Regions from separate parts of the Bacterioplanoides pacificum genome, predicted to be linked through region 2. Evidence: predicted binding sites of a transcription regulator. Region 2 holds the regulator's gene; the other holds the start of a gene.
The links. Region 2 encodes LexA, which represses DNA repair genes until DNA is damaged. Its sites were predicted from a motif close to TACTGTNTANNTANACAGTA; they were not measured.

Region 1: the regulator LexA is predicted to act here: its motif matches at 6,116-6,135, upstream of recA (recombinase RecA).

Annotation. Positions count from the first base shown of each region.
Region 1 covers NZ_JBHRYB010000001.1:138,523-146,398, reverse strand. The annotation lists gene alaS (alanine--tRNA ligase) at 1-188, opposite strand, end outside; gene ACFOMG_RS00765 (YgaP family membrane protein) at 337-540, shown strand; gene ACFOMG_RS00760 (hypothetical protein) at 655-1,635, shown strand; gene ACFOMG_RS00755 (hypothetical protein) at 1,636-1,884, shown strand; gene ACFOMG_RS00750 (NAD(P)/FAD-dependent oxidoreductase) at 1,997-3,292, shown strand; gene ACFOMG_RS00745 (helix-turn-helix transcriptional regulator) at 3,267-4,310, opposite strand; gene ACFOMG_RS00740 (regulatory protein RecX) at 4,587-5,051, opposite strand; gene recA (recombinase RecA) at 5,032-6,072, opposite strand; gene ACFOMG_RS00730 (CinA family protein) at 6,222-6,704, opposite strand; gene mutS (DNA mismatch repair protein MutS) at 6,784-7,876, shown strand, end outside.
Region 2 covers NZ_JBHRYB010000013.1:349,691-357,566, forward strand. The annotation lists gene ACFOMG_RS12805 (hypothetical protein) at 1-1,006, opposite strand, end outside; gene ACFOMG_RS12810 (hypothetical protein) at 1,214-2,110, shown strand; gene ACFOMG_RS12815 (S-methyl-5'-thioinosine phosphorylase) at 2,118-2,861, opposite strand; gene nagZ (beta-N-acetylhexosaminidase) at 2,861-3,910, opposite strand; gene ACFOMG_RS12825 (L,D-transpeptidase family protein) at 3,895-4,410, opposite strand; gene ACFOMG_RS12830 (TetR/AcrR family transcriptional regulator) at 4,521-5,171, opposite strand; gene lexA (transcriptional repressor LexA) at 5,442-6,041, shown strand; gene ACFOMG_RS12840 (SulA-like leucine-rich domain-containing protein) at 6,076-6,498, shown strand; gene ACFOMG_RS12845 (hypothetical protein) at 6,633-6,884, opposite strand; gene ACFOMG_RS12850 (DUF6586 family protein) at 7,033-7,500, opposite strand; gene ACFOMG_RS12855 (YfaZ family outer membrane protein) at 7,533-7,876, opposite strand, start outside.

The sequences.
Region 1 (7,876 bases), on a different contig from region 2:
GAGGTAGTGGCCCGGGTATAACTGCGCTTGTCTTTGCCCAGGAAACAATCCTTAAACTGCACCATACCGGCATTGGTAAACAGCAGTGTCGGGTCATTACCCGGAACCAGCGGACTGGAGGCAACAATGTCATGCCCCTTGGAAGCAAAGAAGTCGAGGAACTTCTGGCGAATTTCTGAGCTTTTCATACGGTGCTTGAATCCGAACGGAATAAGGTAAAAGCGGGAGTATAGCGGTTTGCTGTTAACCACTCCATCCATCAACAAAAGACTTGACTAAAAATCTGTTAAATATAACTATATTAGAATAATCTTATTTAAACAATGAGGTACCACCATGAACGTTGATCGTCTGGTTTTTGCCATTGCCGGCTGCTTTATCCTGCTCAGCGTGACCTTGTCACAACTGCACAGTATTTATTGGCTGGGTTTTACCGCCTTCGTTGGCCTGAATATGTTGCAGGCCGCGTTTACCGGTTTCTGTCCTCTGGCGATGATGCTGAAAAAGCTGGGGGTACAGCCGGGCAACGCCTTTCACTGAAAGCTGCTGCGGTCACAGGTGAGCGGTGCTGACACGGCTCATCTTGGCCCGAATTCACCCTGAATCACAACCGCTCGTCGTTATAATGCCCCTCTGATTCAGAGGTGTATTGTCATGTCATTTGCCCGATCCCTGACAGCCACGCTGTTATTTATTTCCGTTACCTGCGCCGCGGCACCGGGCTGGCACCCATATCCCGCTCACCTGCCTCAGTTTGACTACCAGGGTGACAAGCTTAAACAAGCCTGGCCACAACTGACTCAGGCGACCTTTATTGCCTACCCCAGCGCAGCTAATCTGCGGGCTGAAGCACAACGTTTCCCGGCGCTGGAGCAATATACCCGGCAACAAGCCAGCCAGAACAACGCTCATCCGGCATTAAAAGCGGCCCTGGATGGCAACTATCAGCCGCTGTCCGAAGCCGTCGCTCAGGTCTGGCGTTTCCATTTTGAAGGTGACTTTCAGCAGGCCTACCAGCTTGGCTCTCAACTCGGTCCGGCCGGATTTATCCCGGCACTGTATTCCCGCCTGATGCATACCGCTCTGCTGGAACCCGACAAGCAGCAACGACTGGCGGTGTACCGTGAGGTTTCCGCCTTATCCGCGGAGTTATTACCAAAAGCGCCCGATCACGCTTTTGCCCTGTTTGGCCTGGCTTATGCCCATGCCCGGGAACTGGAGCTGCTTGGCACCAGTGAAGCGACGGCCACCGGTTACCTCAGTGAAACCCGCGACACACTGGAACAAATGCAACAACAATACCCGCAGCGGGCGTTATATCCGGCGATGCTGGGCGGACTGCACGCCGGTGTTGTCGAGCGGGTCGGTTCATTTATTGGCCGGGTTACCTACGGCTCCAGCGAAAGCGCAGCACTGCAGGCTTTCAGCCAGGCACTGGAGCTGGAATCAGACCTGCCGGTTATTCTGAATGAATATGCCAAAGCACTGATCCGCCTCGACGAGGAAGAATACGCTGACCAAATCCGTCAGGTATTGCAACGCTGTGCCAAACTGCCGGTCTACAGTGCCGAGGAAGCATTAAACCGCGACTCATGTCAGAATAGGCTGTCTGCCTCTGTAATCGCCGGTAACTGAATGACTCTGCCATTTGCGGCTGAAACCGCCACCCCGCTGCTGTTAATTGCACTGATCGTCGCCGCCACACTGTTAATGTTGCAGCTGGCGGTGGGGCCTTTTGGCCATATGAAGTTTATCCATTTGCATAAGGCCTATTTAACATGGCCGGTTGCTGTAAGACACAGCCTGACAACCCTGTCAGTAGCCATCATCCTGCTGGCACTGACCCTCCTGACCGGATTCTGGTCATTTCAGAACACCCTGTAAAACACGCATTTCAGCAGCGGTTTTCATCTCCGAAAGCACGCCACAAATGACGGCATTGTCCGTATAATGGCGCCAGATTTTTCACTTTTACATTCACTTTCGGAGTTTGCTTATGCAACGCATTGTCATTGTTGGCGGTGGTGCCGGCGGTCTGGAGCTGGCTACCCAATTGGGCCGATCACTGGGGCGCCGTAAAAAAGCGCAGATCGAACTGATTGACGCCAACCCTACCCACCTGTGGAAACCGCTGCTGCACGAAGTCGCCACCGGCGCACTCGATTCAGGAATCGATGAACTGAACTATCGCGCCCACGGCAAAAAACATGGCTTTAATTTTCAGATTGGCCGCATGTCCGGGCTGGATCGCGACAACAAACAGGTTGTTTTGTCAGCGATGCTCGACGATCAGGGCGATGAGGTACTGAGTGAACGGCGCGTCAGCTACGACACCCTGGTACTGGCCATCGGCAGTGTCACCAACGATTTTGGTACCCAGGGCGCCAAAGATCACTGCGTGTTCCTCGATAGCCGGCAACAGGCTGAGAAGTTTCATCAAACACTGCTCAATGCGTTCTTACGTGCGAACGCCAGCGCCAGCAGCGATGGGGCCATCCAGGACCTGGAAATTGCCATTGTGGGTGCCGGCGCCACCGGCGTGGAATTATCGGCAGAACTGTATAACACCGCGGAAGTGCTGGTGAGTTACGGGATGAAAAACCTGCGCCCGGAAAACCTCAAGGTCACACTGATCGAAGCCGGAGAACGGATTCTGCCGGCTTTACCGCCGCGAATTTCCGCAGCCGCCACCCGTGAGCTGGAGAAACTGGGGGTTACGGTACGCACTAACACTCTGATTACTGCCGCCACCGCCGACGGCTTTGAAACCAAAGATCAGGGTTCTATCCAGGCACGTCTTAAAGTCTGGGCCGCCGGTGTTAAGGCGCCCGATTTTATGACCCAACTGGGGCTGGAAACCAATCGTGCGAACCAGCTGGTGGTCAACCGCAGCCTGCAGACCGAGGATGAAAATATTTTTGCCCTCGGGGATTGCGCCAGCATGTTGCAACAGGATGGTAAACCGGTTCCACCGCGGGCTCAGGCAGCTCATCAGCAGGCCAGCCATTTGTTCCGCGCGCTTAAAGCACGGCACAATAACAAGCCTTTGCCGGAGTTTGTCTACAAAGATAAAGGATCGCTGGTATCGCTCAGTCGCTACAGCACCGTGGGCAGTCTTATGGGTAACCTGACCCGAGGCTCCATGATGATCGAAGGCCGGCTGGCAAGACTGGTGTATGTCTCACTGTACCGGCTGCATCAGATTGCTCTACACGGTTACTGGCACACCCTGTTGCTCAGCCTGGTAGGACACATCAATAAGGTCATCAGACCTCGTCTGAAACTGCATTAATACGGGCAGCTTGCTGCACCGGTATATGCGTCAGGCGGTAATCGCCTGGCGTCATGTCAGTCCAGCGTTTAAATGCTTTATAAAATGCGCTCGGCTCGTTATACCCCACCATAAAGGACACTTCGTAAAGCGGAGTCGCTTCGTCCTGTAACAGACGCATCGCCAGTGCCTGACGCGCTTCATCAAGCAGCAACTGGTATGTGGTCCCCAGTGCCTTCAGACGGCGCTGCAGATTACGGACACTGATGCCCAGGCGGCCAGCAACATCTTCCTGACTGACGTTACGCTGCAACAAACACTGCTGCAGAATATCTTTCAGCTCGGTATAAACCGCCAGGTATTCGGTAAATTTCTGATGCTCGCGCTCAAATTCACGCTGGGCAATACGGAACAAACTTTCCTTACGGTGCGGGTTATTGCGCTGCCAGGCCGCCATCGAAATTTCCAGCGCAAAGCAATCCGCCTGCACCACAGGAACATCAAAAGCCATCACAGCGTCAGGGTAACGGTCCTCCAGGTCCGGCAGAAATACCTGCAGATCGCCCTGCTGATGTGAACCCTGAATCACGTTATAACAGGCATGAGTCAGCGTACTCAGCGCCACCAGCAACTGCTGATGACTGGCATGTTCAGCGTTAACCGGCCTTACCAGTACCTTGCGCGACTGCGGCATCGACTTCAGTTCAAACTCAACACTGCCAACCATCAGATAAGCAAAACGAAAACACAATGGCAGCGCCTGCTCCAGGCTTTCACCATGCTTCAGCAAATGATCCAGAGGCAACTCCTGTTCCGCCAGATATTTTCCGGCAGACACAAAGAAGCCCAGGTCATAACCCTGTTGCGACAGAAAAACATAGACTTCCGCTAAACGATCCGTGCTGACCCAGCGTGGTAACGGCTGCGTCGTATCAATTCCTAAAATTTGCCAAACAGGATCGATTTCTATTCCCTGGCTATCCCAGAAATTCAATAAGTGCTGCAACACGACAACATCAACCTGAGCAGTTGGGCTCATATCCCTCCCCGACACGGACTTGTGTTTTTTATTTGTGACTTCCTGAAAATGTGCGCAAATGCGGCAGACGCACTTCCGCATGCTCGGACTAAGCCCATACAAAATGGAGTGTGTGAAGTGCTACGAATTATGTCAATAGACTGAGACGACAGCGAAACAAATGTCAGTTCAAAAGCGGGAAAGTAGTTACAAAGTATGGAAAAACACGACAAGATTTCAGCAGATTGCAAAAAAAGAGTTAAAAATCATCAGTAACAATCTGATTTTTAAAGGGTTTTACAAGTCGTCGATAACGCTGCTGATTTGCTCAGAGGTAAACCCACGATACGCCAGAAAACGGAATAATTTTTGTTTTTTATTCTTATCGTTTTCTTTTATCGATTTGGATTTTTTTTCTGCAATGCGATAAAGATTTTCAAACCAGTCGCCGTCAAAAGCGTCAAAAACCAGTTCGATAGTATGAGAGTCAACTCCCTTTTCTTTCAGCTCCTGGCGTAAACGTAACGGTCCAACGCCACGCTGAAAGCGTGAATTCAGATAAGATTCGGCAAAACGCAAATCGGACTGCCACTGACGTTGCTGGAAATCATCGAGAATCTGTTCCAGCAGATCACCGTCTTCACAGCGATCCCGGAATTTGCGCAACAGCTCAAGGCGTGAATAATCACGCCGTGACAACAGCTCCACGATGCCACGGCGTAAATCACCGGCTTCCAGCAGATCAGGCTTCCTGTTCGGCATCCTGCTCTTCAGCCTTGCTGTCTTCCGGTCCGGCAATGTTCAGTAATTGTGCGCGAATCTGCGCTTCAATTTCTTCCGCCAGATGCGGGTTTTCTTCCAGGTATTTAGCAGCATTGGCCTTACCCTGACCAATTTTATCACCCTGATAGCTGTACCAGGCACCCGATTTTTCCACCAGATTACACTTCACGCCCAGGTCAATCACTTCACCCATATGGTAAATACCCTGACCATACATGATCTGGAATTCTGCCTGACGGAATGGTGGTGATACCTTATTTTTCACCACTTTAACCCGGGTTTCATTACCCACGATTTCATCACCCTGCTTCACCGAGCCGGTGCGACGAATATCCAGACGGACCGAGGAATAAAACTTCAGTGCGTTACCACCGGTTGTGGTTTCCGGGCTACCGAACATCACACCAATTTTCATCCGGATCTGGTTAATAAAGATCACCAGACAGTTAGCATTTTTTACATTGGCGGTAATTTTACGCAGTGCCTGTGACATCAGACGAGCCTGCAAACCAACATGAGAATCACCCATGTCACCTTCAATTTCCGCTTTTGGTGTTAACGCTGCGACGGAGTCGACAACAATCACGTCCACTGCACCAGAGCGCACCAGGCTGTCACAGATTTCCAGTGCCTGTTCACCGGTATCCGGCTGAGAAACCAACAGGCTGTCGAGATCGATACCCAGTTTTTCGGCATACAGCGGATCCAGCGCATGTTCTGCGTCAATAATGGCTACGGTTTTACCGGACTTCTGTGCCTGAGCCATGGCCGACAAACACATCGTGGTTTTACCGGAGCTTTCCGGGCCATAAATCTCAACAATACGGCCCATTGGCAGGCCGCCAATGCCAAGCGCAATATCCAGTCCCAGAGAACCGGTGGATACCGCCGGAATAGCTTCCCGCGGCTGCTCACCCATCTTCATGATGGCGCCTTTACCAAACTGACGTTCAATCTGGCCTAATGCCGCATCTAGCGCTTTTTGCTTGTTAGCGTCCATAAACATTCCTTTAAAACGAGTGGGTGACTCACCCTGTTCAGATCACTGTAAATTTAACCAGTATTTAAGCACAGGTTTTTTTTGCCGCCAACCCCAAATATGAAAAAATACTGGAAAGATATACAGCCATTGGGAATCAGTTCCGGCGATCAGGAAGCCAGCCAGTGACACAAACCCTGCACCGCCACGGCAATCGCCTGCTGCCTGACCTGATGACGATCGCCGGCAAACCGGTGACACTCAACAATTTGTTGTTTGTCGTTACCCCAGGCAAACCAGACAGTCCCCACCGGCTTTTCTTCACTGCCTCCTCCGGGGCCGGCAATACCACTGACCGCCACGGCCAGGTCACCCAGGCTGTTATTCACCGCACCGGCCACCATAGCCCGTACTGTTGCCTCACTGACGGCACCAAACTGTTCGATCGTCATCGGCGGCACATCCAGATAACGCACCTTGGCTTCATTGGAGTAGGTCACGAAACCACATTCAAACCAGCCTGAGCTGCCAGCCACATCGGTGAGTGCACTGGCAACGCCACCGCCGGTACAGGACTCAGCCGTCACCACCCGCAAACCCCGACTTTTTAACATCTCTGCCAGAGAGTGGATCGAATCAATTAGTTGCGGCATTTTTTTCTCCTTCCGGAATCACTACAATTCGTGCTTTTGATTCACCGCGCTGAAACGCAGCGACACAAGGATACATTCCATGGCAGCCCAGCCCAGTAAACACACGCCGATGATGCAGCAGTATTTACGCATCAAGGCCGATTTCCCAGACACCATTCTGTTCTATCGTATGGGGGATTTCTATGAGTTGTTTTATGACGATGCCAAGAAAGCAGCTCAGTTACTGGATATCACCCTGACGGCCCGGGGTAAAAGTGGCGATGGCCAGCCGATTCCGATGGCTGGCGTGCCTTTCCATGCCTCTGAAAACTACGTCGCCAAGCTGGTAAAACAAGGCGTATCGGTTGCCATTGCCGAACAGATCGGTGATCCGGCAACCAGCAAAGGGCCGGTCGAACGGAAAGTGGTGCGGGTATTAACGCCCGGCACCCTGACCGATGAAGCGCTGCTGGACGAACGTTCCGACAACCTGCTGGTCGCATTGTGCTCCGACCAACAACGTCATGGCCTGGCCGTGCTGGAAATCAGCTCCGGACGCTTTTCGGTGCTGGAAGTCGACGGCGAAGAATCCCTGCTGGCCGAAGTGGAGCGCCTGCGCCCGGCGGAACTGCTGCTGAATGAAGAAAACAGTTACCCGCAAGCGATAGCCGAACGCACTGGCAGCAAGCGTATGTCCCCCTGGCATTTTGAATCCGACACCGCCCTGCGGCTGTTAACCCAGCAGTTAAAAACCCGGGATCTGCGTGGCTTTGGTTGTGAGGGCATGCACACCGCGATACGCGCCGCCGGGGCTCTGCTGCATTATGCCCAGGACACTCAGCGCAACAGCCTGCCACATATCCGCTCGCTGATGGTCGAACAACCGGATGATGCCATCATCATCGACCCGGCTTCACGCCGTAACCTGGAAATCGACATCAATCAGAAAGGCGATGACCAATACACCCTGGCCTGGATCATGGATAAAACCGCCACCGCCATGGGCAGCCGTTTACTGAAACGCTGGCTCAACCGCCCCATCCGCGATATTCAGCAGCTGCAGCAACGCCAGAGCTTTATCGCACAACTGATCAGCCATTACAGCGCAGAAGAGCTGAATAAACTGCTGAAACAGGTTGGTGACATCGAACGGATTTTATCCCGTGTGGCACTGGGCTCGGCGCGCCCGCGGG
Region 2 (7,876 bases):
CCAGCAGATCATCGATATCGAACGACGGCACCGCTTTCGGAGCATCATCCCAGAAGGTTCCTAAGCCACCCACCGGCGTACGGGAGCCGGTTGCTTCCGTCCATAACCGGTCAGACACCGCCAGGATCTGACGATGCGCCATGATATCCATCATTTTAAAACGCGGATTGCTCGGCGTGTTTTTCAGCGACGTCGCATGACGGCGAATAGCATCGCGTAATTGCTGCTGGTTACCGGAACCATCGGCCACGGTGATTTCCACGGCGTGGGCCAGGCGCACCCCCGATGCAGAGGCAATCCGGCTGGCTTCATGCATCTGTTGCCACGGGCTGTTGCCCTCTTTGGCACTGCCATCCGGCAACATAATACCCACGGCAGACGATACCGCCTGAGGCACACCCCACCAGCGCTGATTATCGACACACTGAATACCACGGGTCGCTTTCATGGCGATGTCTTTCGGCACCCCCACTTCTCCCTGGGCGCGAACATCATTCATCACCGACTGTACCCCGGCCAGAATCCCCAACACCCAGAACAATTCTTCATCATCACTCATATCCGGACATTCCTGACCGGGTTCACCAAACTCCGCCACCATATGACGGTAGGCGTTGTACTGGCGACTGGCAGCCAGAGCAAAAGCACGCTTTTCGCGGATACGTGCATCTTTCGCTTCAGCGATGTTCTGCGACTTAAACGCGCGCAGATACGCCAGTGCTTCCTGCTGTGCGCGATCTTCGGCACAGGCACCCGCCATCATATACATAGAAACGGCCTGACGATCCGGCGTGTAAGCCACTTCCGTAAACGACAATAACGCACCGGTCATACCTTCGGTCATGGCGCAGGCCATACCCACATCATCGCCTCTCATGGTGTAAGGAATGGCGTAATCTTCGGTGAAATCGTAAGCAAACCAACCAGTGGTTTTGTAGATCATGCTGCAGCCAGACATGGAAATCAGTGCCACAGACAGTAGCGCTATGCGTGTCAGAATCGACATGGAGCCCCCAGATTTTGAGATGTATTTGTTGTTATTCTGTCGGGAATCAGTTCATTCCCGGCCAGCCGTGCAAGCACTGGCCTTTAGCGGTAAATTGTACCCTGAGTCGCCGCTGGCTGGTTGACTCTGTTGCCTGTAATGGTTGGCAATAAGGTCAATCAGGGCCACGAGACTAGGACCAAAACCGCCGGATAAAAAGGTGATTACGTGCCAAAGCAGTACCCGGAACGCCCACAACCACAAGCTTCAGATGACCCGCAGACAGACCTGACAAGCCTGATTCAGCAGCATTTCCGTGAGGCCGAACAAGCCATCGAGCCGGTTTACCAGCGCTATTTTGCCAGCCCCACAGCGGTGTTTTCCCGTCACTGGCGCCACAAACGTGATATTCCGGCTGACTTATTAGCACTCCCCCGCTCCTTACTCAACAGCGGCCGTCGCCTGTTACGCCAGGACAACAGCGACAACCCCCTTCGACAAAGCGGTAAGCAGCAGGAGCTGCGCCGTATTATCAATGACGAACTGCTCGACCTGCCGGGCCTGGAACAAAAAATAGAAAACCAGGTCAATCAGGCCATTGAGAGTTACCAACAACAACTGACTGGCCAGGCAGAACTCAGCCAGCAGCAACGGCTGGAATTCGAGCGCTATGTTGACCATCAGCTGAATCGTCTGCACCTGACCCACGAAGGGCTGCGCGAAGGCTTATTAGCCTTCACGCTAATGATTACCGGCCGCGCGCTGGGTGACAAAGCGGTGTTATCCAGCGCCGCCAGCGTCGGTGGTACCCTGGCTACCTCGGCATATCTGAGCCAGCAGGGCTGGCTGGCGGCATTATGGGCTGGCTGGATGGGAGTCCCCGGCTGGGTGACCCTGGCTGGCGCCAGTGCCGGGGTGGTCGCCGCATTGTTGATCTCACCACTCCTGGCTCCCGGACTGGAATGGGGTATGAACCGTTTTCGCGCCCGACGGTTGTTGCAACAAACCGTGGCCGACGCCGAGCAACAGCTGCTAAAAAAAGACGGCCTATTAGCCGCCAGCCGACTGGGCGTTTACCTGCAGATTCTGCCGGATATCGCCCAGTTTTTACAACGTATGCGCTGACGCCGCCTTACCAGCGGCTCAGGGTGGCCGCCAGCAACTGACGCACCTGCTCCATACCACCGGCGAGTACGGCGCGGATTTCGTCCATGGTTATTTCACCATCGCTTTTCCCCGCCGCCGGATTCACCACCAGACACACACTGGCGTACGGTATAGCCAGCTCCCGCGCCAGCACAGCTTCCGGCATGCCAGTCATACCCACCAGATCACAACCGTCGTTTTCCAGCCGGCGGATTTCTGCGACGGTTTCCAATCGTGGCCCTTGAGTAGCACCATACACGCCAAAGTCGCACACCGATAATTCACACTGATTGGCCGCCGCCAGCAGCCGGGTACGCAATGCCGCATCATAAGGATGGCTGAAATCAATGTGGTCCAGCGCTTTAAACTTGCCATCAAAGAAGGTGCTTTCACGCCCCCAGGTGTAGTCCACCAGCTGATCCGGGATCACGATTCTGCCTGACCCCATATCGGCATGAATACCCCCCACCGCATTAACCGCAATAATGGCACTAACCCCCAGCTGTTGCAGCGCCAGAAGGTTCGCGCGGTAATTAATGTGATGCGGTGGCAGCGAATGTGGGTGGCCATGACGAGCCAGAAATACAATTTCCTGCCCCTGCCAGGTGCCTTCACACACCTGGCCAGAAGTTTCTCCCAGCGGCGTGGCAATAACGCCTTGTTGCCGGATGTCAGGACCACTCAGTTGCGTCAGCCCGGTACCACCAATAATGGCTATTTTCTCTGTCATCATATGTTCGTCAGTAAATGAATCTGCTGCTGCAGCTGACGCCGGCGTTGCGGACTGGCAGTCGCTGGCCGCGGCGGAATCAGGCTACTCAGGTTAAGGGGTTGTAAATCCGGTTGTTGCCGGCGTGCTTCGGCAACGGTGTCGACCACCTGCTGTGCCGCACAACGATCGTTACAAGCTAATAAGGCATTACAACCGGCAGCAATGGCCTGGCGACTGCGCTGGCGGTAGTCACCCGCAGCGGCGGCACCCGCCATCGACAGATCGTCACTGAAGATCACCCCCTGAAAGCCCAGCTCATGGCGCAGCTTCTGCTGCAACCAGGCAAACGAAAACCCCGCGGTATGATTGGCATCCAGTGCCGGATACACCACATGAGCAGGCATAATGCCCTGTAACTGACCGCGTCGGATCAGCTCACGGAACGGTCGGATATCATACTCCAGCTCAGTCAGCGGCCGTTCATCCGTAGGTAATTCCAGATGAGAATCAGCCACCACCGCACCATGACCGGGGAAATGTTTACCAACAGCACACATACCCAGCGACTGCATCCCTGCAACAAAGGCGGACGCCAGCGCAATCACCCCGTCAGCATCATGAGCAAACGCCCGATCACCAATCACCCGGGAGCAGTCCCGTTCGATATCCAGCACCGGCGCAAAACTCAGATGCACGCCACAATCGAGCAGTTCCTGCGCCATCAGCCAGCCCAGCTCACGCGCCAGCTCCAGCGCCTGTTGTTGCTGCTGGCGCCAGACCGGCTCCAGCGTCAGCATCGCCGGCAAGCGGCTGAAACCATCACGGAAGCGCTGTACCCGGCCGCCCTCCTGATCAACACAGATCAGTAATTCCGGACGCAGCGCCGTTATTTCCGCAGTCAGCTGCTGCAGTTGTTGTGGCGACTGATAGTTACGGGTAAATAAGATCAGCCCGGCTATTTCGGGCTGTTGCAAAAAGTCACGATCAGCGGCGCTCAGCTGCAGACCATCAAGATCGGCAATCACCCCCAGCTGACGGGTGAAGTTGGTTGTTACAGATTTTTGCATGGAATTCTCGAAAAACTGTGCGCCTGAATCCAGACCTGTGTGTCGCTGTTAACCAGTTCAAACAACTCCAGCAGGTCACGGTTACGCATACGGATACAGCCATGGGAGAGCGGCTGCCCCATCGGTTCAGAATCGGGGGTGCCATGGATATAAATATAACGCCGCATACTATCAACAGAACCCATGCGGTTACGGCCGACTTCCAGCCCCTGTAACCAGAGGATACGGGTCAGAATCCAGTCCCGCCGGGGGTACTGCAACGCCAACTGAGGGGAATAAATTTCACCACTGGCACGACGACCAACAAACACCGTATTCTCCGGCTGGCCAGCACCAATCCGGGCCACAATACGATGCCAGCCACGCGGCGTCTGGCCAGAGCCAGACTGCTCACCAACACCGGCCGCGGCGGTAGAAACTGAATAGAGATGGCAGATACCTGCCGCAGAAATCCTTAATGCCTGATCAGCAACAGAAACTTCGATCAGATTGTCCGTCATGAAATGTGCCAAATACGACTGAAATATAACAGCGCAGCTTATCAGAAGCGCAGAATTAAGCGACCTCCGAAACGGCTTTTTGTCGCCTCAGGACACTCAGAGCACGTACTTCAGCCCGGTGCCTGCAGTCCGGCTCCCAGGAACGGAATCAGCTTATCAAATACCTGGCTGATATCTGTGGTTAAACCAAACTCATGCTGCGCCATCGCCATCAGCGAGTCGGCCCCTGACAAGGTAAACACCGTGGCTCCCAGCATAAAATGAATACGCCAGAAGCGTTCTTCATTGCTCAGCTGTGGCGACGCTGCGGTCACTAACGCCATATAACGATTAAAGACAGTACCGTATTCCTGCTTCAGAAACTTACGCACATGGCCCTGCCCCTGGGTATAAGCCAGGCCCAATAACCGCATAAAGATACCTAAACGGCGCTGACTGAGTTCGTCCTGCACACCTTTATCATCTTCAAGCGCAGTAGCCGGCAACATCATCAATACCGCATTCAGATCCGGCTGTGCACTGCCACGTTGCTGCTGATAGGCATCCACTTGCTGATCCAGACGCTGGCAAAAACTGTTCAGGAAACGGGCAAACACCGCCTGGATCAGTTCCTTTTTGGAACCAAAGTGATAATTCACCGCCGCCAGATTGACCCCGGCCTTAGTGGTAATATTGCGCAGAGAAGTCTCAGCAAACCCTTTCTCCGAAAACAACTCTTCCGCTGCATTGAGAATTGCCTTAGCCGTATCTTTATTCGCCATGCCGGCCGGACTCCCCGAAACTCATGAATTACCGTCATAAAAACAACTGTTTCAAACATACGTTTAAAACATTCTGAACGCAAGCCCCGGCGGCTTTCCCCGGTACTCCTGGCCGACATTGCAGTATTCCTGCCCTCCCGCTAACCGTAGAACTAGGTCGTGAAAAGGTCGTACAGTGGCCTGCGGCAAAATTCGCAGGGGGGTTTACAGCAGCAAAAATACTGTATACATTTACAGTCACTGTATGGATCACCAGTTTGGATAAATATCATGATCAAGCTGACCGCGCGTCAACAGCAGGTTCTCGACTTTATTAAGTCATCACTGGAAGACACCGGCTTTCCGCCTACCCGCGCGGAAATTGCCAACGAACTGGGTTTTCGCTCACCCAATGCCGCTGAAGAACATCTCAAGGCACTGGCACGTAAAGGCGCCATTGAGATGATGGCTGGCGCCTCACGTGGTATCCGGGTCGTAGAAGAACACAACCCGGGTCTGCCAATCGTTGGCCGGGTTGCTGCCGGGGAGCCTATCCTGGCACAGGAACACATCGATGATTATTGCGAAATCCCGCCCAGCTTCTTTAAACCTGAAGCCGATTACCTGCTTGAGGTACACGGTGACTCTATGATGGAGGTCGGCATCCTTAACGGCGACTACATTGCCGTTCATCGTATGGATACCGCCCGCAACGGTGAAATTGTCGTCGCCCGGGTGGGTGATGAAGTCACCGTTAAACGTTATGAGAAAAAGCGCAGTAAAGTGCTGCTGCATCCGGAAAACAAAGACTACCAGCCAATCGAAGTTGACTTAAAAGAAGCCGATTTCGCCATTGAAGGGCTGTACGTCGGCGTCGTGCGCCGCAACTAAAACGCCAGGGATAATCAAACGTTCAGGGGGAAATATGCGTCAGTTAACTCTCGAAGTTGAACCAACCGGCTTGTCACTCAGTAGTCAGCAGCGACCGGCTATCTCCCGTGGCAGCCTGACCGAGCTGATTCTCAGTGAAGGCAGTGCCGTACAACCCATGCAGCTGCTGCCGTTATTAGCACAATGTTCAGCACAACAACGCTGGCTGATGTGGATGAGCCCATCCATGCCCATGAACAAACGTTATCTCGAAAGCCTGGGACTGGAAAACTCAGCCGTTATTCACCTGGATGTCTGTGCCGATACACAAATGGTACTGGTAGAAAAAGTACTGGCTGCTGCAAACAGTCATATCATCATTGAATGGCAAGGGACACTGCACGACAACCAGCGGGAATGTATCCAGCAGCAAGCCTGGCGCAGTGGCAGCCAGGTCATTCTGATTCAGCGTCGTTAATCGCAACGACGTACATTTTCAGCCAGCCCGTTGGCGCGCTGGAAATACAACAACTGCCTCATGCCTGATGCAGAAACGAAAAAAGCCTTGCAGTCTTGCAAGGCTTTTTTTTGACGGGTTGCGGTAATCAGCAATCAGTGCAGCTGATTGTGATATTCCGGTTGTTCAAAATCATCACGCTCCACTTCCATGCCGGACAACTCCCCCACTTTACGTACACCGGCCTCCAGCATCACCCGGGCGATGTCCATATGATGCGCCTGTAAACTGGCCTTTGCATCATCAGAAAAATGAATACTCACCAGTGCATCGCCATCCTGCTCATCTGCACGACGTAACGCGATATCACCATTCGATAACTCTACAATTTCAAAAAAGCGTGCCATATCCGCCTCTCGTTTCCGGGCGCGGGAGTGTACCACAGCGCTGTTTCATTATGGGGTTGAATTCACCCGGTTGCGCATTATTTTTTCAGAAGTTGAATGACTTACTGACGCTCAGAAATGCCAGCAAAGTGCAGGAATCGCGATAGCGTCAGCTCTCCTGACGGTTTTCCCGTTGCAGATCAATCAGTTGCGTTAACTGGCCTAGCCAGGCAGAAATATCCGGCTGATTTTCCTGATGCAACTGAATCATTCCCGGACGCACCGCCTGAGGCTGAGAATGGCTTTTGCTATCCGCCTGGCCCACCGCTTCAGCCGCATTCAGCATGGCCTTCAGCCAGGAGAAGCTGTCGTTTTCCAGATATTCCAGCTCTTTCATTTCGCCGGTAATCAAAGGTGTATCAGCTAATAACTGCGCCAGACCGGAAACCGGCTGACGGTAGGTCGCCAGCTCAGCCAGTTCATGCAGATAAGAGAGATAGGCATCACGCAGAGCATATAAAGCGCTGTCCTGCAGCGCTTCATGCAGCGCCAGGGGCTGTGTGGTCGTGTCGGCTTGCTGTAACAACAAACGACACTGATACAACTTATGATTGGTAAAACTTAACCAGCTGGCCATCAGACGCTCCCGCAAATAAAAGTGCCGACTTTTCAGAAGTCGACTTTCAGACCCACATGAAAGCCATCACCCAGCTCCAGCCGGTCACTGATATCTTCCAGTTTGATGCTGGTATAACGATAGCCGGCGTAAACACGGGCGGTCGGAATCAGGCTGTATTGCAGGCGTAAATCGCTGTCAAACAGGTTTTCCGCATCCGCCACCGATACCACAGGTGGTGCGTAATAGGCGTAACCGGCCACACTGACATCCGGTGCCTGGGGAATGCGGTAACGGAAAAAGCCCCCCAGACCAATACCACCACCACTGTGATCTTCAGCACCACGACTGGCAAAACCATAAATTTTACCACCCACACCAATATACAGGTTGGTAT